Regions from separate parts of the Psychrobacillus psychrodurans genome, predicted to be linked through region 2. Evidence: riboswitches for the same ligand, from Rfam matches in the RefSeq annotation. Region 2 holds a riboswitch; each other region holds the start of a gene.
What was found. A riboswitch is a leader RNA that binds a small molecule or an ion and turns the genes downstream of it on or off. The one in region 2 is predicted to bind S-adenosylmethionine.

Region 1 (5,804 bases), 1.0 Mb from region 2:
GCCAGTTCCCTTTAAAAATTCAGTTGTTGGTTTAACTCCGACAGCCACTAAGACTAAGTCAGTTGGATAACTCCCTTTGTCTGTTATAACCGTATTTACCCGATTAACTCCCTTTAACGATTGAACTTCTTCATTTAATAATACTTCTATATTATTTTCCTTTGCATGCTCATGTATAAAAGATGCTACATCGTTATCAAATATACCAGCAAGCTGATTGCTTCTTTGAATAATTCGCACCTTTTTCCCAATACCCACAAAGTTCTCTGCCATTTCTAGCCCGATGTATCCCCCACCAATTATTGTAACTTGCTGGACATTTTCTAAATCTGAGATAATCGCCTCTGTATTTGGAATCGTTTTAATCGTATGAATCCCTAATAAATGACCACCATCCCATTTTGGGATAACTGGGGTCGCACCAGTTGCTATAAGTAAACGATCATAATTTAATATAAAATTTTCCCTAGTTTGTAAGATTACCCCTGATACAGTTTTATTTATGTGATCCACCTTCGTCACTTCGTATCCTGTTTTTGCATCAATCCCATACTTACTTCGGAACATTTCTACACTTCGAGCTATTACATCTGTTGAAGAAGGAACATGCTTTCCGACTACATAGGGTAATCCACACTGCCCATAGGAATAGATATGCCCTTTTTCTAGCGTTGTAATCTGAGCGTCTGGATCGTTACGTACAATTTCCATAGCTGCACTCATCCCAGCTGCATCTCCACCGATTATTACATAATGCATGAAATTTCCCCCTCTGCTTTTGCTTCTCCTCAGTATCTGTAAACCTCTGTCTATATTATACACAAAGAAAAATGGTCAAAGGTTATCTCACTAACACTATATAATTTATATTCTATGTAAAATGGGCATGTCCTAATAGTTGGACATGCCCACTTGATATTTATACTGCTCTGTTCCAGAATCGATGCGTAGCAATAGCTTTTAAGAAACTGTCCACGAAACTTTTCCCAGATTCTTTGGAGAGTACACCAGCTTGACCAGTAAAGTGAAGATTGTCGACTAGTTGCTCACCACTAAATGTAGCGCCAATCGGTTTAAAATGTGCATAAGCTTCCTTGATGAAATACGTAGCCTCTTTTTCAAACATAGCTGTTTTACCATGTAAACTTGCTACATATACCGCATCAAATAATACCGAATCAGCTGTTAAGAAAGTATGGTCTACTGGCAGCAACGTCCCATCAGCTCCAACAACTGATCCATGATGATCACTCACTATTTCTGGCATTGTTCCGCCTGCTTTTAAATCTGCTAGAATTGTAGGTAAATCCTCTTCAAACCCTTCTCCAACTAAAACAGCTATTTTTCTAGTATGTGGCTTCATAAAAGTATTTAACTGACTAAGTGCCGGGGAAGATTTTGTAGTAGTTGTAGTACTCACACCTTGCACTACAAGTCCTAAATTTTCCGCTACCTTATTCGATAAATCCAAATCAACTTTCGCGAACATCTCTAGAACTTGTTGACGAACAGTCAATTCTTTACACTTACCAAGTTCGAAACTAAATGCGCTAATAATATGTTCTTTTTCTGGATTACTCATGCTATTCCAAAATAACTTAGCTTGCGAAAAATGGTCTTTAAAGCTCTCACTTCGTGCACGAACTTTTCGAGCATCTATCTTCTCCTGATAATGCGAATACCCACCTTCAGCTTCACTAACAGGTATCGGAGTATTCCCAGCAAGAGAGTTTTTATGATAGCTCACTCTTCCCACATTAATCGATTGTCTTCCATATCCATCACGCTGGTTATTGTGGAATGGGCAAACAGGTCTGTTTATCGGTAGCTCATGAAAATTAGGACCACCAAGACGGATTAATTGTGTATCTGTATAAGAAAATAATCGTCCTTGAAGTAGTGGATCATTTGAGAAATCTATTCCTGGTACAACACTTCCTGGATGGAACGCAACTTGCTCAGTTTCAGCAAATACATTATCTACGTTACGATTTAATGTCATCTTCCCTAAAATTTTTACTGGTATCTCTTCCTCTGGCCATAGTTTAGTAGGATCCAAAATATCAAAATCAAATTTAAATTCGTCTTCCTCTGCGATAAGTTGGACTCCAAATTCATACTCAGGATAATCCCCATTATCAATCGCATCATATAGGTCACGACGATGGAAATCCGGATCTTTCCCATTTATCTTTTGTGCTTCATCCCATACAACTGAATGGGTACCAAGTAGTGGTTTCCAATGAAATTTTACAAAATGGGATTTACCTGCCTCGTTAATGAAACGAAATGTATTTACACCGAACCCTTCCATCATACGAAAGCTACGTGGTATAGCCCTATCTGACATTGTCCACATGATCATATGTGCCGTCTCCTGATTGTTAGCAACAAAATCCCAAAACGTATCATGTGCAGTCGCAGCCTGCGGAATTTCATTGTGTGGCTCTGGCTTTATAGCATGCACCAGGTCTGGAAATTTAATAGCATCTTGAATGAAAAAGACAGGAATATTATTTGCTACTAAATCATAATTTCCTTCTTCCGTATAAAACTTAGTAGCGAATCCTCTAGCATCGCGAGCTAATTCACCAGATCCACGTGAACCTGCCACAGTAGAAAACCTTACAAACACTGGAGTCTTTGTGCCAGGTGTTTGTAAGAACTTTGCCTTCGTAAATTCACTTGCTGATTCGTATAATTCGAATTCCCCATGAGCTGCATAACCTCTAGCATGTACTACTCTTTCTGGTATGCGCTCATGATCAAAATGCGTCATTTTTTCACGAAAATGGAAATCTTCTATCAAAGTAGGACCTCGTTCTCCTGCTTTTAGAGAAAATTCATCTTCAGATATTTTTAGTCCTTGATTCGTAGTCAATGCTTGTCCTTGATCGTCCACACGGAATTTTTCTAATTGTTCATCTTTGCTATTTCCAGTTACTTTCTTATCCAAACAAACTCCTCCTCTACTTATATCTACACTATTGTTTATACCCTGAATGACAGTTCAAAAACCCCTAAAATAGAATCAAACACTTAATTCATACTAAATCGATAAGAATTACTATTGACTTCTTGCAGATTAAGTAGTACGATTATTCCCACAACTCCATACTACTTATTAAGAGAAGCTGAGGGACTGGTCCGATGATGCTTCAGCAACCGCCACTTCTATGGTATGGTGCTACTTCCAGCAAGAAACTTGAGAGATAAGTGTACATAAAATTACTTACTCTTTTGATTTTCAAAAGGGTTTTTTATTTGCATTTAAAACCAACTTAACACATAGGAATAATTAAAATCAAAAGGAGACGACAACTGTGAATAACTTGTACATCAAAACGGAAAAACAGCAGTATTGGATCAATCAGTTATATGAGTTAGAAGAAAAATTTAAAAGTAAATCCGCCGAAATTGATGAACAATCTATTTTTCCAAAAGAAAACGTGGATGATTTGATCAATATCGGATATGCAAGCCTTACACTACCCGAATCGTATGGTGGTAATGGATTTTCTGTATACGATATGGTTCTTTTACAAGAAACACTTGCTAGCTTTGATGCCAACACAGCCCTATCAGTAGGTTGGAGCTTAGGTGTTGTTGGTGAACTATTTGAAAACAAACTTTGGAAAAAAGAGAAACTCGACTTTTTTGCAGCAGAAGTATTAAATGGCGCACTCATAAATCGTTCTGTCAGTGAAGCTCAAACTGGAAGCCCAACGCGTGGGGGTAGGCCTGGAACTATAGCCATAAGAAAAGGAGATTCTTGGGTACTAAATGGACGTAAAATATTCACGACCGCATCCCCTGTACTATCCTACTTTTTAACATCTGCATGGATTGAGGAAAAAGAAAAAGTTGGTTTCTTCCTTATTCCTCGCAATACAGCTGGCCTTTCCATTGAAGAAACCTGGGATGTTGTATCCATGCGAGGAACGAGTAGTAATGACTTAGTATTGAATAACGTAATCGTTCATGAGTCAAATCTAGTAGAGCTCCCCGAGTTCGCAAGTGGTGGAAAGATTAATGGGTGGCTATTACATATACCAGCGACCTATCTCGGAATCGCACAGGCAGCAAGAGACTACGCAGTACAATTTGCCAATACCCATTCACCAAATAGCTTGAACGGATCTATTGCACAGCTGCCAAACGTTCAACAGCTTTTAGGAGAAATAGATTTAGAGCTTACGAAGGCAAGATTAGTCATTTATGGAGTTGCTACTTCCTATGACAATGATGTTACAAAAGAACTACTTTCTAATGAAGTAAGCGTGGCAAAGCATATAGTCACTAATTCAGCCATCACTATTGTTGATAAAGCAATGCGTTTAGTTGGTGCCAAAAGCTTACAGCGAACTAATCCACTACAACGCTATTATCGAGATGTCCGAGCGGGACTACATAATCCTCCTATGGATGATATGACTATTAAGAAACTAGCACTTTCAGCGTTAGAAGAAGTAAATAATAAAAACTTAGTAAAAGGATAAGGAGAATGAACATGAATAAGTATTTTAAATTAGTGGCGGTTGGTTTAGTATCCATAACTTTTTTAGCGGCTTGTAGTTCCGGGGAGGCTTCTACTTCATCAGAAGGTGGTGATGTTCGCAAAGTAAAAGTAGCATATGACATGGCCTCTAAACCTATTTCATGGTTGGATGACAACGGAAACGCCACTGGATATGATGTAGAAATTATGAAACTAGTAGATGAACTACTACCTGAATATGAATTTGAATATGTAGGGACTACAAGTGATGATCTATTAATCGGGGTAGAGCAAGGCAAGTTTCAGGTTGGTGTGAAAAATGCTTTTTGGACAGAGGAACGCACAGAAAAATTTATTTTCCCCAAGGAATTCCTTGGTTTAAGTAGTGCAGGTCTCGTATTGAAAAAAGAAAATGAGCATATTAAATCGTTAGAGGATTTTGCAACTGCTGAATATTCTTTAGCACCGATTGCCGCAAATAATGCGCAGTATACTGTAATTGATGAATACAACAAAGCAAATCCTAATAACCCTGTAAAACTAGATGCAGGTGATGCATTTACCGTGGATGTAATCCAATGGGTCAATGAGGGGCGTGTTGACGGCGGAGTAATAATTGAAGGACCATTCCAAAAACAGGTTTTAGATGAAACTGGTCCTTACTATAATCTAAAAGATGAAGTTGTTTACAATGAATTTGCAGTTATCAAGACATGGCCATTATTCAACAAAAAAGAGCAAGAATTTGCAGATGCTTACGATAAAGCTATTAAGCAATTACAAGAAGAAAAGAAAACAAATGAACTCAGTACAGAGTTCTACGGTCGAGACCTTTTTGAAGTGTTAGACCAAGTTGAAAGATAATTGTTAGATTCCTATAACGTAAAACAACAATTAGTAGGGTTTTCTTCACCCCACCTTATTTTAGGAGTTTTACGGGCAGTTGTTCCACCTATAAGTAGTTACTATAGAATAAAGCCTTGGATTGGAAGTGTCACTGCCCGTTTATTCGGGATAGAGGCTGCCTGGCGCAGGATGCACAGGTAGCCTTTAAAATATCATAGGGGGAATAATGCACAATATGGAAAAATACTTTGATGTATCGTACATATGGAACTCACTTCCGATATTGCTTCCATTTTTAAAAGTAACTTTTGTCGTTGCTGGATTATCCATTATTTTCGGTACTTTTTTTGGTTTGATTCTCGCTATGATGAAGCTTGGAAAGAGTAAAATTGCTCAAAAAATAGCAAACTTCTATATAACGATTTTAAGATGTACACCATCTATCGTACTACTGTTTTTA
Region 2 (5,804 bases):
CAGAGTCCAAATAAGCCACTTATTATTGAAGATGAAGTAACTATCGGACACCAGGTGACTTTACATAGTTGTACTATACGTAAAGGAGCTTTAATAGGAATGGGATCGATTATTTTAGATGGTGCTGAAATTGGAGATGGTGCATTTATCGGAGCTGGAAGTCTCGTACCGCCTGGCAAAAAAATACCTCCAAATTCATTAGCATTAGGCAGCCCAGCAAAAGTGGTGCGTGAGCTAAATGAAGACGATAAAGCTGATGTACAAAGAATTATCCGGGAATATGTAGAAAAAGGTCAATACTATAAATCCCTTCAAAAATAATTTGTTAATGATCTTTCTGGTAAAAGAAAACTATATATGCTGTTCAATTCCTCCTGAAACGAAAATTAGCTGTATTATTAGATAGTTATTATTTGTATGAAAAAAGGCTTTCCATTATAGGAAAGCCTTTTTTGTTCATACTACTTATAATCCAGCTTTTTCTTTTAACGCTGCAGCTTTATCTGTTTTCTCCCAAGGAACATCAATGTCTGTACGACCAAAGTGACCATATGCAGCTGTTTGTTTGTATATTGGACGGCGAAGATCTAGCATTTTAATAATTCCTGCTGGACGAAGATCGAATAGTTCACGAATGTATGAAACTAATTCAACTTCTTCTACCTTTCCAGTGCCAAAAGTTTCTACAGCAATTGAAACTGGTTTAGCTACACCAATTGCATAAGCAAGTTGTACTTCACAACGATCTGCAAGGCCAGCAGCAACAATGTTTTTAGCAACATAACGTGCAGCGTAAGCAGCAGAACGGTCAACTTTTGTTGGATCTTTACCAGAGAATGCTCCCCCACCATGACGAGCATAACCACCGTAAGTATCTACAATAATTTTACGTCCTGTTAAGCCAGCATCACCCTGTGGTCCACCAATTACAAAGCGTCCAGTCGGGTTGATAAAGTATTTTGTATTTTCATCTATTAAATTTGTAGGAACAATTGGATTAATTACTACTTCTTTAATATCTTTTTGAATTTGTTCTAAAGTTATTTCTGGATGATGTTGTGTTGAAATAACAATTGTATCGATATGAACAGGATTATTGTTTTCGTCATATTCTACTGTTACTTGAGTTTTTCCGTCTGGACGAAGATAGTCTAAAGTTTCGTCTTTACGAACTTGTGCTAATCGGTGAGATAGTTTATGCGCTAAACTAATAGGTAGCGGCATAAGCTCTGGTGTTTCATTACAAGCATAGCCGAACATTAAACCTTGGTCTCCTGCTCCAATTGCATCAATGTCAGAATCACTCATAGAGCCTTCTCTTGCTTCTAAAGCTTGGTCCACACCTTGCGCGATATCAGCTGATTGTTCGTCAATTGAAGTAAGCACAGCAGAAGTTTCTGCATCAAAGCCATACTTAGCACGTGTATAGCCAATTTCTTTAATAGTAGAACGAACTACTTTAGGGATATCTACGTATGTAGATGTAGTAATTTCTCCAGCAACTAATACTAGTCCTGTCGTCACACTCGTTTCGCAAGCTACACGAGCATTTGGGTCTTCTGCTAAAATTGCATCTAGAATTGCATCAGAGATTTGATCACAGATTTTATCTGGATGCCCTTCTGTTACTGATTCTGATGTAAATAATCGACGTTGCGTCATAGATTATTCCTCCTATATCCCGCGAGATTTCTCTCAAGAATTGATACGGTACTCATTCCCATGTCAAGCCATTCAAAATGTTTCATGCATTTTCATCACATAAGAGTAAATGTAATTGCTGTGAATTGAAGTTAACTTGAAGCCGTTTCGGACTTGGCACACAAGGATAAAGGGCGATGTTAAATAAAAAAACCTCTCACTCACGTAAATACACATGAGGAAAGGTATTAATATCATAAGCACCTTTCACTCTTATCAAATCAAGGAATTTCACCTTGTCTCAGGTTTGGCACCTTTGTAATAATAAAACAATTACAGGTTGCCGGGTTTCATAGGGCCTGACCCCTCCACCAGCTCGGGATAAGAGTATCCGTTCAATTCATCATCATACGTAAATACGTAGCAGAAGTCAACTATTTTTTTGTTTGCATTTTATTCACAAAAGAAAAATATTAACTTCATTAGTATAGACTAATTACTTTAATGTGTTATACTATTTCACATATCTAGAAAAACTTCCTCTTTTTTAGAGGAAATATAAAAAAAGGATGGTATATTCAAGATGAATTCAATCGATACTGTGAGTGAACTGAAAGAATTGTTAGCAGGAAATAACGTTAGCAGCCAATTGTCAGTGCCACAACTTGTGGAAAAAGCTACAACAAGAGGAGAAGCTGTTTTAACTTCTACTGGTGCAGTAAAAGCCGAAACAGGGAAATATACTGGCCGCTCCCCACAAGATAAGTATATAGTAGATGAAGCTATTTCAAAAGACAAAATCGATTGGGGCTCAGTAAACCAACCAATTTCTTCTGACGTTTTTGATGCTCTATATAAAAAAATGATTAACTTCTTAAACAAACAAGACGAAATCTTCGAGTTTAAAGGATATGCAGGGGCAGATAAAGAATCACGTCTAGGTATTCAAGTAATTAACGAATACGCTTGGCATAATCTTTTCGCTCATCAGTTATTTATCCGTCCAACACAGGAAGATCTTGCTACACATACAACAGACTTCACTATTCTTTCTGCTCCTAATTTCAAAGCGGATCCTGCTGTAGATGGTACCCGTACAGAAACGTTTATCATTGTATCCATGGAAAAACGCACTGTGTTAATCGGTGGTACTGAATATGCTGGTGAGATGAAAAAATCAATATTCTCTATTATGAACTATTTGCTTCCAGAACAAGACATTTTACCAATGCACTGCTCTGCAAATGTTGGAGATGACGGGGACGTTGCATTATTCTTTGGTTTATCAGGTACAGGTAAAACTACCCTTTCTGCAGATGCTGGCCGTAAATTAATCGGTGATGACGAGCACGGCTGGTCTGATAATGGCGTATTTAATATTGAGGGTGGTTGTTATGCAAAATGTATCGACCTAACTCGTGAAAATGAACCTCAAATTTGGGATGCTATTTCATTTGGAACAGTATTAGAAAACGTAGTGGTAGATGCCGAAACACGCGTTGCTAACTATGCTGATAATTCATTAACAGAAAATACTCGTGCTGCTTATCCAATTCAATATATCGAAAATATTGTAGAGCCTTCTGTTGCTGGTCACCCAAATACAATTATTTTCTTAACTGCTGATGCATTTGGCGTATTGCCTCCAATCAGTAAACTTACAAAAGAACAAGCAATGTACCACTTCTTAAGTGGATTTACTTCTAAACTTGCTGGAACTGAACGTGGAGTTACATCGCCACAACCAGTATTCTCTACTTGCTTCGGTTCACCATTCTTACCATTACATGCAACGGTATATGCAGAAATGCTTGGTAAGAAAATTGACGAGCACGGTGCACAAGTATTCTTAGTAAACACTGGTTGGACTGGTGGAGAATACGGTGTAGGTAACCGTATGAAGCTTTCATACACTCGTACTATGGTTCGTGCTGCAATTGATGGCAAGCTAAACAATGCTGATACAGAAACAGATACAGTATTCGGCTTAGCTATTCCTAAGCAAGTGGAAGGTGTTCCTTCCGAGGTACTTATACCTCGTAATGCTTGGGCAGATAAAGCTGCATATGATCAAAAAGCAGCTGAGCTAGCTCAGTCGTTCCGTGAAAACTTTAAAAAGTTTGGTACTGTATCTGAAGATATTTCCGTTAAAGGCGGACCATTAGCTTAATAAATTTAAAATATAAAAGAGCCCAAAATGAATAATTTGGGCTCTTTATTTTGAGTATTTTACATTTACTAAAATTTGTTAATTTAAAAAATAAGGATAATATTTAACAACCGTCACCAAAAAACTAACCGCTATAAATGCCAAAAGCCCCAAAGTAATAGGTGTCATCTTAAACTGAAATGGCATTATACCCCCGTTGTCTAGACCATTCTGTCCTTTTGCAAAAGCATTATATTCGTTATTTGTTTGATTGTTGTTTAATTGAAATAACCAAACACACCCAAATATAGCAAGTCCCCCTAAAAATATCGTATCTATGAAACTCCATCCAAAGAAAAGTGAAACTAACCAAAGTGAAAGTGTTTCAATAGCTACTGTAACTGCAATAATATAAACTTTATTCATTAAATTTACCCCCTATTAGAACTTTAAGATTTTTCTGATTAATTAATTCTAATACGGATTTCCTAACTAAAAAGATTCATTTTTTGAACTGATCTAGTCCACTTTTTAAAAGCATCACTTCTTATCATAGATATTCAACGCCTTCATTATTTTCACCTTATAAAATTTATTGTTACTTGAATCAATTTCATAAAGAATATTATATAGTTAAATCAGAACAAAGCTGATTTCCTCTTTAGGCGGACGCTTTCCGCGGGGTGAGTGATGAGCTATCACCGTCAGTAGCGGGTCGATATAATATCTCATCTGACTCACTCATCCCACTGGAGTCGCCGCCTGCCACTCCAATCAACGGGATCGCTTTTAAAAAAACGAATAAATATTACGATATTAAGTAAACATTTGTATTTTTAAATAAAACAACTAATTATGAAATTGACTCACTTATAACAAAAAAATCAGAAACAATAAAGTTTCTGATTTCCACTTACATATAAACTTACGTTAACTACCGGGGAATTGACTCTCAACCGGAATTGTTCTAGATAGATAATTGTAACCTATAATTAGCATTAGTCACCATTAGTCGCATGATATTCACTATCAGCTATTTTCGGAAATATTTCTACAAACTTCTCTGCTTCCTCTTCATTGACCTTATATAGAATAATTTCTGAACCATAGTGACCTACTTCCATTTGTTCAACTCCATCCTGTTGGAAGAACATCGTAAACCACTTTAAACCACCTTTTGGATCAACCGAATAATTTCTAAAATAGAGCCTATTTTCATCCGTGAGATTAATAGTAAACACTTTCATTAGTCCTTCCGTTTGAACGGAAACTGCTCGAGAGTTTAATTCTTCTAAAATGTCTAGTTCCTCCATCCAACAATGGATCACCACTTCTTCGAATTCATTTGTGTATTGATCCCACAAATCCTCCCAAAAACTAGTATCTACAGGAAACGAAGATTTCCCTTCTACACTCATTGCCTCAGTTGTTACTACAACATTGCCCATTTTTAAACCCCTCTCTGATTTTTCATCCATTGACATGCATCTTTTACTACACGTCTATTTATTTTGCTTGGAAAAAAATGTGTGAATTCTGGATAATACCAGGTTTCAACTGGTATACTATTCCCTATTAATGCTTGCTCTAAAACCTTTGCATGCTCAAAAGATACATTATTATCTCGTTCACCATGTATTATAAGAGTGGGCACGTTCGTCTCCTCTATACGAGGTAATACATCTCGCTGCTCATACCCTAATGGGAATTTAGTAGGAGTACCTCCGATTACACGTTTCATCATTTTTCTCATATCTAATCTTTCTTCGTATGTTAAATAAATATCAGAAACACCAGCCCATGTAACTAAGGATGTAATATCATTGCGTAGAATAGCAATCCATAAGCCCATGATACCACCCCGAGAAAATGCAAATAAGTGAATCCGCTCTGGTATGCAATATCGCTTTAATACTTCTACTCCGTAAACAGCATCCCAGCGATCTTCTCCAGCAAATTCATCCCTTCCTTCACCACCACGATTACCTCGATAATATGGCGCAAATATTACAAA
Region 3 (5,804 bases), 880 kb from region 2:
TCACCGAGCTTTTTGAACATAGCTAGGGAGAAAGAGTTTTTCTTATCCACTCGGTTAAATACAAGTGTTGCGATTGATCCACTACGTTCAACATATAAAAGATTCGTCATAAGTTCGCCTCCTGCTAGTCTTTTTTAATATTTGCAGCAATACGATTTCCGATAGATTGAATACTTTGTACTAGGATGATTAAAATTACTACTGTCGCATACATTACATCAACTTCATAACGTAAATGTCCGAAACGATATGCCAAGTCACCTAAACCACCTGCACCAACCATACCTGCCATTGCTGTAGCACCGATTAAGCTGACAGTTGAAATGGTTAATCCTAAAACAATAGAAGGACGAGCTTCTCGAAGTAAAACATTCCAAATGATTGCGCGTGTACTAATACCCATAGCAGTATATGCCTCTATGACACCATTTTCCACTTCCAAAAGAGCAGATTCCATTAGTCTAGCAATATATGGAGCTGTATAAATTACTAATGGCACGATAACGCCTTGAACTCCAATAGTTGTTCCAACTATTAATCTTGTAAAAGGAATTATGAAAAATAGTAAAATGATAAAGGGAACAGAACGTACAATATTTATGATTAAATTAGTGATTTGATATATAAATTTGTTTTCTAATGCCTGGCCAGGTCTGGTCAGGACGATTAAAATACCTAATGGAATCCCGATTAATACTGAGAAAAATAGGGAGATACCCACCATTTGAAATGTTTGTACAACAGACTCACCAATAATCGGTAGCCATTGTTCTATAAATTGATCGATTCTACTCATGAGACTGTCCCTCCAGTTCTTCCGTTGCTACACCTTGAGAATCTAAATAGTGTATAGCATTTCTAACCTGGTCCTTGTCGCCAATTAAATGGACCACTATATTTCCGACAATGCCATTTTTAAGTTCGATAATATTGGCAGTTAATATGTTCGGTTTGACATTAAATTTTTGACTTACTTCAGCTAATAAAGGTTTTCCAGTGCTGTCCCCGACAAATGTTAAGCGAGTGACTGCACCCGTAACATTTAGCTGAGAAATTAAAGAAGTGGATAAATTACGCTGACTTATTGTATTTAAAAACTTTTTAGTAGTAGGGTGTGTAGGTTTAGTAAATAGATTAATAGCTGTATTTTGTTCAACAATTTCTCCATTTTCCATGACATACACATGATCACAAATTTTTTGAATGACATTCATTTCATGCGTGATTAAAAGTATAGTAATACCTAATTCTCGATTTATCTTTAGAAGCAAATCTAATATGGAATCAGTAGTTTCCGGATCCAGTGCGCTTGTTGCTTCATCACTAAGCAATACTTCGGGTTCCTGCGCTAGTGCACGGGCTATTGCGACACGCTGCTTTTGGCCACCAGATAACTGGTTTGGATAGTTTGTATGCTTGTCAGTTAATCCAACTATTTCTAAATATTGATCCACTCGTTTTTTTACTTGCGCTTTATTATATCCAAGTAGCTTAAGTGGAATGGCGATATTATCATAAACAGTTGCTGTTTTTAATAGATTAAATCCTTGAAATATCATACCAATTTTATTGCGGGTTTCACGCAATTTAGGGAGGGGAAGGGAAGTAAGTTCAACACCGTTAATAAAAACTTTGCCTTCCGTTGGCTGTTCGAGTAAATTTACGCATCGAATCAGTGTACTTTTACCAGCACCGCTATATCCAATGACTCCATGAATTTCTCCTTTATTAACCTGAATATTTACTTGGTTTACTGCCTTTACTATTCCACTCTTGCTTTTAAATTCTTTCGATACATTTTCTAACTCAATCATTTACTATCTTCCTTTCTAAAGAAAACGCTACCGAAGTCGGTAACGTTTTCAAGTCCATTATTCGTCCCAGCTAGCTAATACAGAACCTTTAAACTCTTCTTCGATAAACTTTCGTACTTCTTCCGATTGATATGCTTTTACAAATTTTTGAATCGTTGGATCATCTTTATTTTCCGCACGAACAACAACAAAGTTTACATAAGGTGAGTTAGAAGACTCTAATAATATAGAATCCTCTTTTGGGCTAATTCCTGCTTCAAGTGCAAAGTTTGTATTAATGGCAGCTGCATCTACTTCACTTAATTGTTTTGGTATTTGAGCAGCTTCTAGTTCAATAAATTCCAAGTTTTTTGGATTTTCTTCAATGTCATAAATACTAGCTGTTTCTCTTTTGTCTTCTTTAATTTTGATGTAGCCATGTTCTTCTAAAATGTATAGTGCACGCGCGCCATTCGTTGGATCATTTGGCAAACCAAAAGTTGCACCGTCTGGTAGATCATCAATTGACTTGTATTTTTCTGAATATACACCCATTGGATTTAAAATTGTTTTTCCTACTGGTACTAAGTCAGTACTGTGATCCTCGTTAAACGTGTCTAGGAAAGGTTCGTGTTGATAGCTATTCGCATCTAAATCACCTTCTGATAATGCAGTGTTAGGTAGAATATAATCAGAGAATACTTTAAGTTCTACTTCTAAACCATCTTTAGCTGCTACTTCTGCAGCTACTTCTACAATTTGTTCATGTGGTCCGGCAGTTACTCCTACTACTATTTTGTCTTCATTGATTGCTTTAGCTTCTGACGCAGCGTCAGACCCACAAGCTGCAAGAGTTCCAGTTAATAATACCGTTGATAATAAAAATCCAATCTTTTTCATTTGTCATTCCTCCGAATAATTATTAAGAACGTTGTATAAATATAAAAAGCCTCTCTTCCAGTAGAAAGAGAGGCGCATACATACGTTTGTCCTCTCTTATCTATCAAAACAAAATGTTTTGCAGGATTTAGCACCTTTCCATATACAAAAAATATATGGATGGTTGCCGAGCTTCATCGGGCCAGTCCCTCAGCTACTCTTGATAAGAGATATCAGCTATTAAGTTTTCCAACAGTTCATAAAATATAATTTACTACATCAAATTATTAAAGTCAACAGACTTTTTTTATAGTTGCATATATCATTCGAATTAGTTTATGTTTAATAACAATAAATAATTATACATAGGGAGTGTGTAAGCGTTGTCAAAAATTAGAGCAAATTATGCTGTAGGGCAGCTAGGGAAGATAGTGAGCGCACGTTTAATTTATGGAACTGATCTGCTGGAAGGGATAGAGGAATTGTGTAAAGTAAATGGAATTCAATCAGCTACAATTCTTAGTTGTTTTGGTAGTTTTCAAAGATGTGGATTTGTGTATTTAGTACCAAATGAAGATTCCCCTATAGGTGTAGGATACAATAATCTTGTGGTGAAAGAGGGGCCAATTGAGTTCTTGCAGGGTACAGGAGTTGTATGCCAAAGAGATGATCAATTTGAAACGCATTTCCACGGTACAATATGTGACCAAAATGGCAAAATTTTTGGTGGTCATTTTATTAAAGGTGAAAATCCTGTTATTACAGTAGACCTAGTGTTGGCAGAAACTGTTGATATGGAGTTTAAGAGACAGTTTGACGAAGAAACTGGAGCTAATCAGTTTTATCCTGTAGAAACAAATAAAGAAAAACCTAATCAGCTAAATAAATGAAAATTGCAGCCCTACATTAAAGGGCTGCAATTTTTTAAAATAAACTAAGCTTTCCAATGCGTGTAATTGCTTCTCTTAATCGATCTTCATCTACTAATAAACCCACGCGAACATACCCTTCGCCGTATCCACCAAACCCATTGCCAGCAGCAACTGCTACATCGGCTTCGTTCAAAAGTAAATCTGCAAAAGCTTCACTTGTAAAATTATCGGGAACAGGTAACCATGCGAAAAAGGAACCTTTTGGTGCATTCACCTGCCAACCAATACTGTTACAAGATTCAATAAGAGCATTTCGTCTGCCCTCATATAAATCCACTAATTCCTTTACACATTCTTGACTATCATTGAGTGCAACCGTTGCAGCATCCTGTATGGCAGGGAAGAGACTAACAAATAAGTGGTCTTGAATTATATTTATAGCTTCAATAATTTTAGCGTTCCCAACAGCAAAACCAACTCTCCAGCCAGCCATATTATACGTTTTGGACAATGTGTACATTTCAATACCTACGTCTTTTGCACCATCAGCTTGTAAGAAACTAATTGGCTTCTCTCCATCAAAACCTATTCCACCATATGCAAAATCATGGACAATGGCAATGTCCTTTTCTTTTGCCAACGAAACAGTTTCTTGGAAAAATTCTAAATTAGCGATAGCGCCAGTGGGGTTATTTGGATAGTTTAAGTACATAAGTTTAGCTTTTTGTTTTTGCTCCTCTGTTAAGGAACTGTAATCAGGAAGGAAATTATTTTCCTTGAGTAATGGCATCGTGTCAAACGCTACATTAGCAAGTCCTACCCCAGATAAATAATCAGGATAGCCTGGGTCAGGAAGTAGCATTAAATCATTTTCATTCATCAGTGCCAACGGGAGCTCTACTAAGCCAATTTTAGTGCCAAATAATATCGCTACTTCAGTTTCAGGGTCAATGTCAACATTATATTCTCGTTTATAGAAATTGGCTGCCGCTTTTTTAAATTCTCCAGTTCCACGAAATGGACTATACTTGTGGTTTAATGGATTGGCTGCCGCTTCCTGCAGTGCTTGTACAATATGCTCAGGAGTAGGCTGATCAGGATTACCTTGTCCAAGATTAATCACATCTCTACCTTCTAAAACTGCGTCTCCAACTTTTTTTACTAGTGTAGCAAAAAACTGTGAAGGTAGATTTTTTAAACGGTTTGAAAATTCCATGTTCGTAACCTCGTTTTCTAATAAGTTGCATTTGTTAGTCAAATCTTATAACCTTTTTATTATTATGTCTATAGGGGTGTCAAAAATGAGAATTGCATGTGTCCAATTAAATATAGCTTTTGGTAACCCAAAAGAAAATTTTAGAAAAGTAGAAGAAAAGATTCGGAAAGCAGCGATGTTAAATGCAGAAATCGTCGTACTGCCTGAAATGTGGAATACTGGTTATGACTTAACAAAACTTGATGTAACAGCTGATGTAAACGGAGAAGAAACTAGAAATCTCCTAACTCGGTTAGCTAGTGAGTTACATATTCATATTATTGGAGGCTCCGTTTCAACCCAAAAAAACAACCATTTCTTTAATACGATGTACGTAGTAAATAATATTGGAGAGCTGATTGCTGAATATGATAAAGCGCATTTGTTTAAATTAATGGATGAGCATCTATACTTAGAGGCAGGAACAAGCAAAAATATCTTCACGCTGAATGATGTCGAAATGGGGGGCGTTATCTGTTATGATTTACGTTTTCCAGAGTGGTTCCGTGCCCATTCATTGGCAGGAGCGAAAATTATTTTTGTACCTGCTCAATGGCCGGCTACTAGAGTTGATCATTGGAAAATATTATTACAAGCTCGGGCGATTGAAAATCAATGTTTCATCGTTGCAGTAAACCGGGTCGGAGAAGATCCTAACAATTCATTTAACGGAAATTCGATGGTAATCGCACCATGGGGCGAGGTTCTTTGGGTTGGAGCTGATGAAGAAACAATAGGTTTAGTAGATGTAAACATGGATGATGTGGAAGAAGTAAGAAAAAGGATTCCGGTTTTTAAAGACCGTAGAGTGGACCTATATTAAAAGATATAGTGCTATCTGTATTGACGTACAGATAGCTTTTTTGTATGGTTTTCTAAAGGGGGAATTAAAATGGTAGAAATAATTCGCGCGATTCAAGATGAGTACCCGGAGGATTTTGCTTGGTGTTATGGTTGTGGGAGAATGAACAAAGAAGGGCATCACTTTCGTACAGTATGGGATGG
Region 4 (5,804 bases), 120 kb from region 2:
GGCGGAAATATCCGTATCGGTATTACTGAATTTGCACAATCAGAGCTTGGAGATATCGTGTTTGTCGAGCTTCCACAAGTCGGAGATGATATTAAAGCAGGAGATCCATTTGGTAGTGTAGAGTCTGTAAAAACTGTATCTGAACTGTATGCACCAATAAGCGGTAAAGTAGTAGATGTAAATACAGAATTAGAAGATAACCCTGAATATGTAAACGAATCCCCTTATGAAAATGCATGGATGATTGTTGTAGAGCCAGCTGATGTAACGGAAGTCGATGGTTTACTTTCTCCAGAAAAATACGAAGAATTAATTTCAGAATAATTATGAAAACGCCGCTTAATGTCGGCGTTTTTTTCATATAATATTGGAAAGGGCATAGTTGGGAGAGATGCTGAATGGCTATTGTCTTTAGTGAAAAAATAATTATAGTTGAGGGAAGATCAGATAAATTAAAGCTTTTAAAATTACTTGATGAATCAACAGAAATTATTTGTACAAACGGAACGATATCCAATGTAAAGCTAGAAGAGATTTTAAGTCCTTACGACGGTATTCCTATTTATGCGTTTTTAGATGCGGATAGATCAGGTGAGCAAATTCGCTCCATCGTCAGGAAAGAATACCCTGAAGCTATTCATCTATATACCAATCCAATGTATTGTGAAGTGGCGACTACACCGTTCAAAGTTTTGGCATCCATATTAAAAAGTGTTAATATAAAAGTGAAGAGACAATATTTACTTTAGGATGATGTAATGTGAATGAATGGACACTTGAACAGTGGAACGACCATAAGAACAGTGGTCAGCTTACAATGTTCTATATTTATACACCCTTATGTGGAACATGCCAAGTTGCAAGTAAAATGATGCAAGTTGTACAAGAGATGATGCCTTTTTCAATTGGCCAAGCAAATATTAACTATCTAGAGAATTTTGCAATGGATTATTATATTGAAAGCGTACCATGTCTGATAATCGCTAAAGGTGGAACTGTACATAAAAAGATATATGCATTTCAAGCAGTTCCATTTATATTAGAGACAATAAAAAGTATTGACGAGCAAGTAGTCGTGTGATAATATTCGATATACCAACAAATTAAATAGTGTTACTCTTATTAAGAGTGGTGGAGGGAAGTGCCCTATGAAGCCCGGCAACCGTCATGTAAATGAAATGGTGCCAAATCACGCAAAGCTATTGCTTTGGGAAATGAGAGAATGGATGAACGTTATTAAAATAAATAACTTAAAACCCTTCTGCTCTTTTGCAGGAGGGTTTTTTTAGATAGAAATGGGAAGTATATGTATTTACATAGTAACTGTTGACTCATTGAGTAGTTTTAAAATGCAGGATTAAAAATTCATACAATATTTCTTGAAGATAGATAGGCAATTGAGCATTTCGTAGAAAGGTGGCAAGGTTCCCATGATTAGTTTAAATAATGTTTCGAAAAAATTTAGCACGAAACAAGGTACAATCGTTGCAGTTGAAGAGGTGAATCTTGACATAAAGAAAGGTGAAATTTTCGGCATCATTGGATACAGTGGTGCAGGAAAGAGTACACTTATTCGATTATTGAATGGATTAGAAAAGCCAACTTCGGGTCAAATTATCGTCAACAATCAAGATATTACAAAGATAAATGAAGTGAAGCTTCGTCAAGTAAGACAAAAGGTAAGTATGATTTTCCAACACTTTAATCTGTTATGGTCAAGAACGGTTGCGGAAAATATTGCTTTTCCATTAGAAATTGCTGGTGTTCCACAAGCACAACGTTCTTCAAGAGTAGAGGAACTAATTGATTTAGTTGGTTTAGAAGGTCGCGGACATTATTATCCTTCACAGCTATCAGGAGGACAAAAACAACGTGTCGGAATTGCACGGGCATTAGCCAATCGTCCAGAAGTGCTTCTCTGCGATGAAGCGACCTCTGCGTTAGATCCAGAAACTACGGACTCAATTTTAGACTTATTAGTTAGTATCAATGAAAAATTAGGGCTGACAATTGTATTGATTACCCACGAGATGCAGGTTATTCAAAAGATTTGCGGTCGTGTTGCAGTAATGGAAAAAGGTCATGTGGTAGAAGAAGGAAAAGTACTAGATGTATTCCAAAACCCGCAACAACCTATTACGAAACGTTTTGTCTCGCAAGTCAGTGATTCCAATAAAGCAATACAAACAATACAGCATTTAAAAGAGCTATATCCAAATGGCAAGCTGATAAAGCTAGTATTTGTTGGAGAGCAAACAGAACAACCAATATTGTCTAGACTTATTAAGCAATTTGATTTAGAAGTCAATATTGTTCAAGGTAATATTTCGCATACACAAAATGGCGCATTTGGTACCTTAATCCTTCAACTAGAAGGAGATGCATTATTGGTGGATGAGGCCATCCGCTATATACATGAACAAAAAGTAAATACAGAGGTGATCAACAATGATTAATGATTTATTTCCTAATGTTGATTGGCCAAAAATGTGGGAAGCAACCGTTGAAACATTATATATGACTGCAGTATCTACTATACTGACAGCAATTATTGGGCTAGTGCTCGGTCTTTTACTTTTCTTAACTAGTCCTCATCAAGCATGGGCGAACAAGTTAGCAAACTGGTTAACAGGTGCTTTCGTTAATATATTCCGTTCCATTCCATTTATTATTTTGATTATTTTATTAATCCCATTAACGAAGTTTTTAGTTGGAACAATGCGTGGGCCAAATGCTGCATTCCCAGCTTTAGTTATTGGAGCTGCTCCATTTTACGCTCGTATGGTGTTGATAGCTCTACGAGAAATTGATAAAGGAGTACTAGAAGCAGCTAAATCGATGGGCGCTAAAACTTCTACTGTTATTTGGAAGGTTCTACTGCCAGAATCTATGCCCGCATTAGTATCAGGGATTACGGTTACGGGAATTTCACTAGTTGGTTATACAGCTATGGCCGGTATTATAGGTGCTGGGGGACTAGGAACGCTAGCATTCTTAGATGGATTCCAAAGAGGTAGAACAGATGTAACACTTGTTGCCACAATACTAATATTAATCATGGTATTTATAATTCAGTGGATAGGCGATTTAATTACTACAAAAATAGATAAACGATAATAGGTGTAAACGAGAGTACTCGATCACATAGAAATCATAGGTAAAAAGGGAGAGATTTGAAAATGAAGAAGTTATTAGCTGGAGCTTTATTATCAGTGAGTGCATTAACACTTGCAGCGTGCGGAGAAGAAGAGGGTAGTAAACTTGTAATAGGTGCATCGAACGTACCTCATGCAGTTATATTAGAAGAAGTTAAACCAATTCTTGAAGAACAAGGAATTGAACTTGTTGTAGAAACGTATCAAGATTATGTATTACCAAACAAAGATTTAGATTCAGGTGACTTGGATGCGAATTATTTCCAACATATCCCTTACTTTGAATCACAAAAAGCTGATTTTGGATATGACTTCGCTAATGCAGGCGGTATACATATCGAACCAATCGGTTTATATTCTAAAAAATACGGTTCTATTGAAGAGCTACCAGAAGGTGCAACAATTCTAATGAGTAACTCTGTTGCAGATCACGGACGTATTCTTGCTATGTTAGAAGCAAAAGGTCTTATTAAATTAGCAGATGGTGTTGACAAAACAAAAGCTGAAGTGAAAGACATCGTTGAAAATCCTAAAAATCTTGAATTTGACGCTAACTATGAATCTGCTCTGATGGTTCAGTTATATGAGAATGAAGAAGGCGATGCAGTATTAATCAACTCTAACTACGCAATAGACGCTGGTATCAATCCATTAGAAGACTCTATTGCAATTGAAGACTCTGAATCTCCATATGTGAATATCATTGCTGTAAACTCAGGTGATGAAGACAATAAAGAGATTAAAGCATTAGTAGAAGCATTGAAATCTGAAGAAATTCAAGACTTCATCCTAAGCGAGTGGGGCGGATCGGTAGTACCCGTAAAATAATAATATTATTTGAGGAAACAGACATCTTCGGGTGTCTGTTTTTTTGTGCGGGCGAATGGCTAAAGCCCAAGAGGAAGTCGCAACCGCCCGCTCGAGTATTTTAAGAGCCCGAGCCATCCTGCTATCCGCCCGGGTGAGGACGAACGCCCGAGAAGAAGTCGCAACCGCCCGCTTGAGTATATTAAGCGCCCGAACCATCCTACTATCCGCCCGGGGGTAGGACGAACGCCCAAGAGGAAGTCGCAACCGCCCGCTCGAGTATTTTAAGCGCTCGAGCCATCCTGCTATCCGCCCGGGGGTAGGACGAAAGCCCAAGAAGAAGTCGCAACCGCCCGCTCGAGTAGTCAAAGTGCTCGAGCCATTCTGGTATCCGTCCAGCAGAAAGTGAGCACTAAAAAGAGTCAATACCGCTTTTCAAGCATTCTTTATTCACCAATCTGCACAATAAAAAATTTAGTCTAGAAAAGACTAACTATTCGTGATATTGTGTTGAAGAGGTGATGATAATTTGATAATTAAACCGTATTCCCCTTCAAAATATGTAGCAAGAATGGCTGATTTAATAGAAAGACTTTCTCCACAACATCCACAATATACAAGAATTTCAAAAGAGATAGGTGCTATTAAAGCAGGAGATTATGGTGAAGAGGTTATTTACAAAGTGCTAGAGCAAATGAAAATTCCATATAAATGTTATATTTTTCACAAAGTGTTTCTCTTTGCGGAATTTGCATTTGAATTAGACTTCCTAATAATAACCCCATATGGAGTAGTAATTCTTGAAGTAAAAAACATCATTGGGGAATTAGAGTTTTCAACTAATCCATCACAACTTATCCAACGAAAAGAGGATGGAAGAATAACTAAATATCCTTGCCCCGCAAATCAGTTGAATGAATATAAATATCAACTTTCTCAGTTCTTCCTCCAGTATAATATTTCAGTCCCAATTCATGGTGTAGTAATCTTTGCGTCTCGTAATAGTTTTGTTAAACATTCAGTCAGCGGCGTTAAAATAATGTATAGGAATGAAATGCGTTCCTACCTACGACATTTCCCCGAAAATAGTTCAACCTTAAGTCAAGAAGAAATGGAGAAAATAAAAGAAGTTATTCTAAGAAGTACCTATTCGCCTCCATCCATTCCTCTTATCGAACATTTCTCAATTTCACTTAAAGATTTAAAGCTCGGAGTAAAATGTGAAAGCTGCGGATTTATTGGAATGCAGAAAATAGCCCGAACTTGGTATTGTCCTACTTGTAAAGAAAACAATTCATATGCACACAAAAAAGCAGTTTCCACTTATTTTTCGCTCTGTAAAGAAACTATTACTAATAAAGAATGTAGAGAGTTTCTCCTTTTAAACAACAGGTATGAAGCAAAAAGAATTCTATCAAGCTCTGACTTAGTAAAATACGGAAAAGGCTCTAATACTTACTACACGAACTACAGTTCAAAAAAATGTTAATAGAATATTATGTATACTACTAATCTTATTCACTTTAATAAGTGACTGTGCTAAAGTGTATAAATGTTATTAATAACACATTTGTGCATATGAGGAGGACATAGTATGAAGAGGTTTGGTTTATTGCCGCGAATAGTGATAGCGATAGTATCTGGTGTTTTATTGGGACTAGTTGTCCCTAAAATAGTGGTAGAGATAATGGCTACTTTTAATAGTATTTTTAGTGCCTTTTTAGGGTTTATTGTTCCTTTCATTATAATTGGGTTTATCGTTCCAGGGATAGCTAAGCTTGGAAAGGGTTCTGGTAGATTACTTGGTATTTCTACGGGAATTGCCTATTTATCTACCATTGT

Region 1: it holds a riboswitch for S-adenosylmethionine, as region 2 does, so the genes downstream of both, ACQCPR_RS18290 (acyl-CoA dehydrogenase family protein) here and metK (methionine adenosyltransferase) in region 2, are expected to answer to the same signal.
Region 3: it holds a riboswitch for S-adenosylmethionine, as region 2 does, so the genes downstream of both, ACQCPR_RS08325 (MetQ/NlpA family ABC transporter substrate-binding protein) here and metK (methionine adenosyltransferase) in region 2, are expected to answer to the same signal.
Region 4: it holds a riboswitch for S-adenosylmethionine, as region 2 does, so the genes downstream of both, ACQCPR_RS13595 (methionine ABC transporter ATP-binding protein) here and metK (methionine adenosyltransferase) in region 2, are expected to answer to the same signal.

What each region holds. Positions count from the first base shown of each region.
Region 1 is NZ_CP189791.1:3,695,131-3,700,934, forward strand. It holds gene ACQCPR_RS18280 (FAD-dependent oxidoreductase) at 1-759, opposite strand, end outside; gene ACQCPR_RS18285 (catalase) at 920-2,956, opposite strand; SAM riboswitch class I at 3,119-3,219, shown strand; gene ACQCPR_RS18290 (acyl-CoA dehydrogenase family protein) at 3,324-4,499, shown strand; gene ACQCPR_RS18295 (transporter substrate-binding domain-containing protein) at 4,511-5,362, shown strand; gene ACQCPR_RS18300 (amino acid ABC transporter permease) at 5,571-5,804, shown strand, end outside.
Region 2 is NZ_CP189791.1:2,651,322-2,657,125, forward strand. It holds gene ACQCPR_RS12805 (gamma carbonic anhydrase family protein) at 1-321, shown strand, start outside; gene metK (methionine adenosyltransferase) at 466-1,662, opposite strand; SAM riboswitch class I at 1,912-2,029, opposite strand; gene pckA (phosphoenolpyruvate carboxykinase (ATP)) at 2,225-3,811, shown strand; gene ACQCPR_RS12820 (hypothetical protein) at 3,890-4,216, opposite strand; gene ACQCPR_RS12825 (hypothetical protein) at 4,789-5,238, opposite strand; gene ACQCPR_RS12830 (alpha/beta hydrolase family protein) at 5,241-5,804, opposite strand, start outside.
Region 3 is NZ_CP189791.1:1,767,792-1,773,595, forward strand. It holds gene ACQCPR_RS08310 (enoyl-CoA hydratase/isomerase family protein) at 1-110, opposite strand, end outside; gene ACQCPR_RS08315 (methionine ABC transporter permease) at 125-796, opposite strand; gene ACQCPR_RS08320 (methionine ABC transporter ATP-binding protein) at 789-1,814, opposite strand; gene ACQCPR_RS08325 (MetQ/NlpA family ABC transporter substrate-binding protein) at 1,872-2,693, opposite strand; SAM riboswitch class I at 2,787-2,902, opposite strand; gene ACQCPR_RS08330 (PPC domain-containing DNA-binding protein) at 3,056-3,562, shown strand; gene ACQCPR_RS08335 (pyridoxal phosphate-dependent aminotransferase) at 3,597-4,760, opposite strand; gene ACQCPR_RS08340 (carbon-nitrogen family hydrolase) at 4,846-5,622, shown strand; gene ACQCPR_RS08345 (PaaI family thioesterase) at 5,692-5,804, shown strand, end outside.
Region 4 is NZ_CP189791.1:2,769,561-2,775,364, reverse strand. It holds gene gcvH (glycine cleavage system protein GcvH) at 1-324, shown strand, start outside; gene ACQCPR_RS13605 (toprim domain-containing protein) at 399-749, shown strand; gene ACQCPR_RS13600 (thioredoxin family protein) at 761-1,081, shown strand; SAM riboswitch class I at 1,117-1,221, shown strand; gene ACQCPR_RS13595 (methionine ABC transporter ATP-binding protein) at 1,431-2,456, shown strand; gene ACQCPR_RS13590 (methionine ABC transporter permease) at 2,449-3,117, shown strand; gene ACQCPR_RS13585 (MetQ/NlpA family ABC transporter substrate-binding protein) at 3,180-3,983, shown strand; gene ACQCPR_RS13580 (nuclease-related domain-containing protein) at 4,492-5,451, shown strand; gene ACQCPR_RS13575 (dicarboxylate/amino acid:cation symporter) at 5,557-5,804, shown strand, end outside.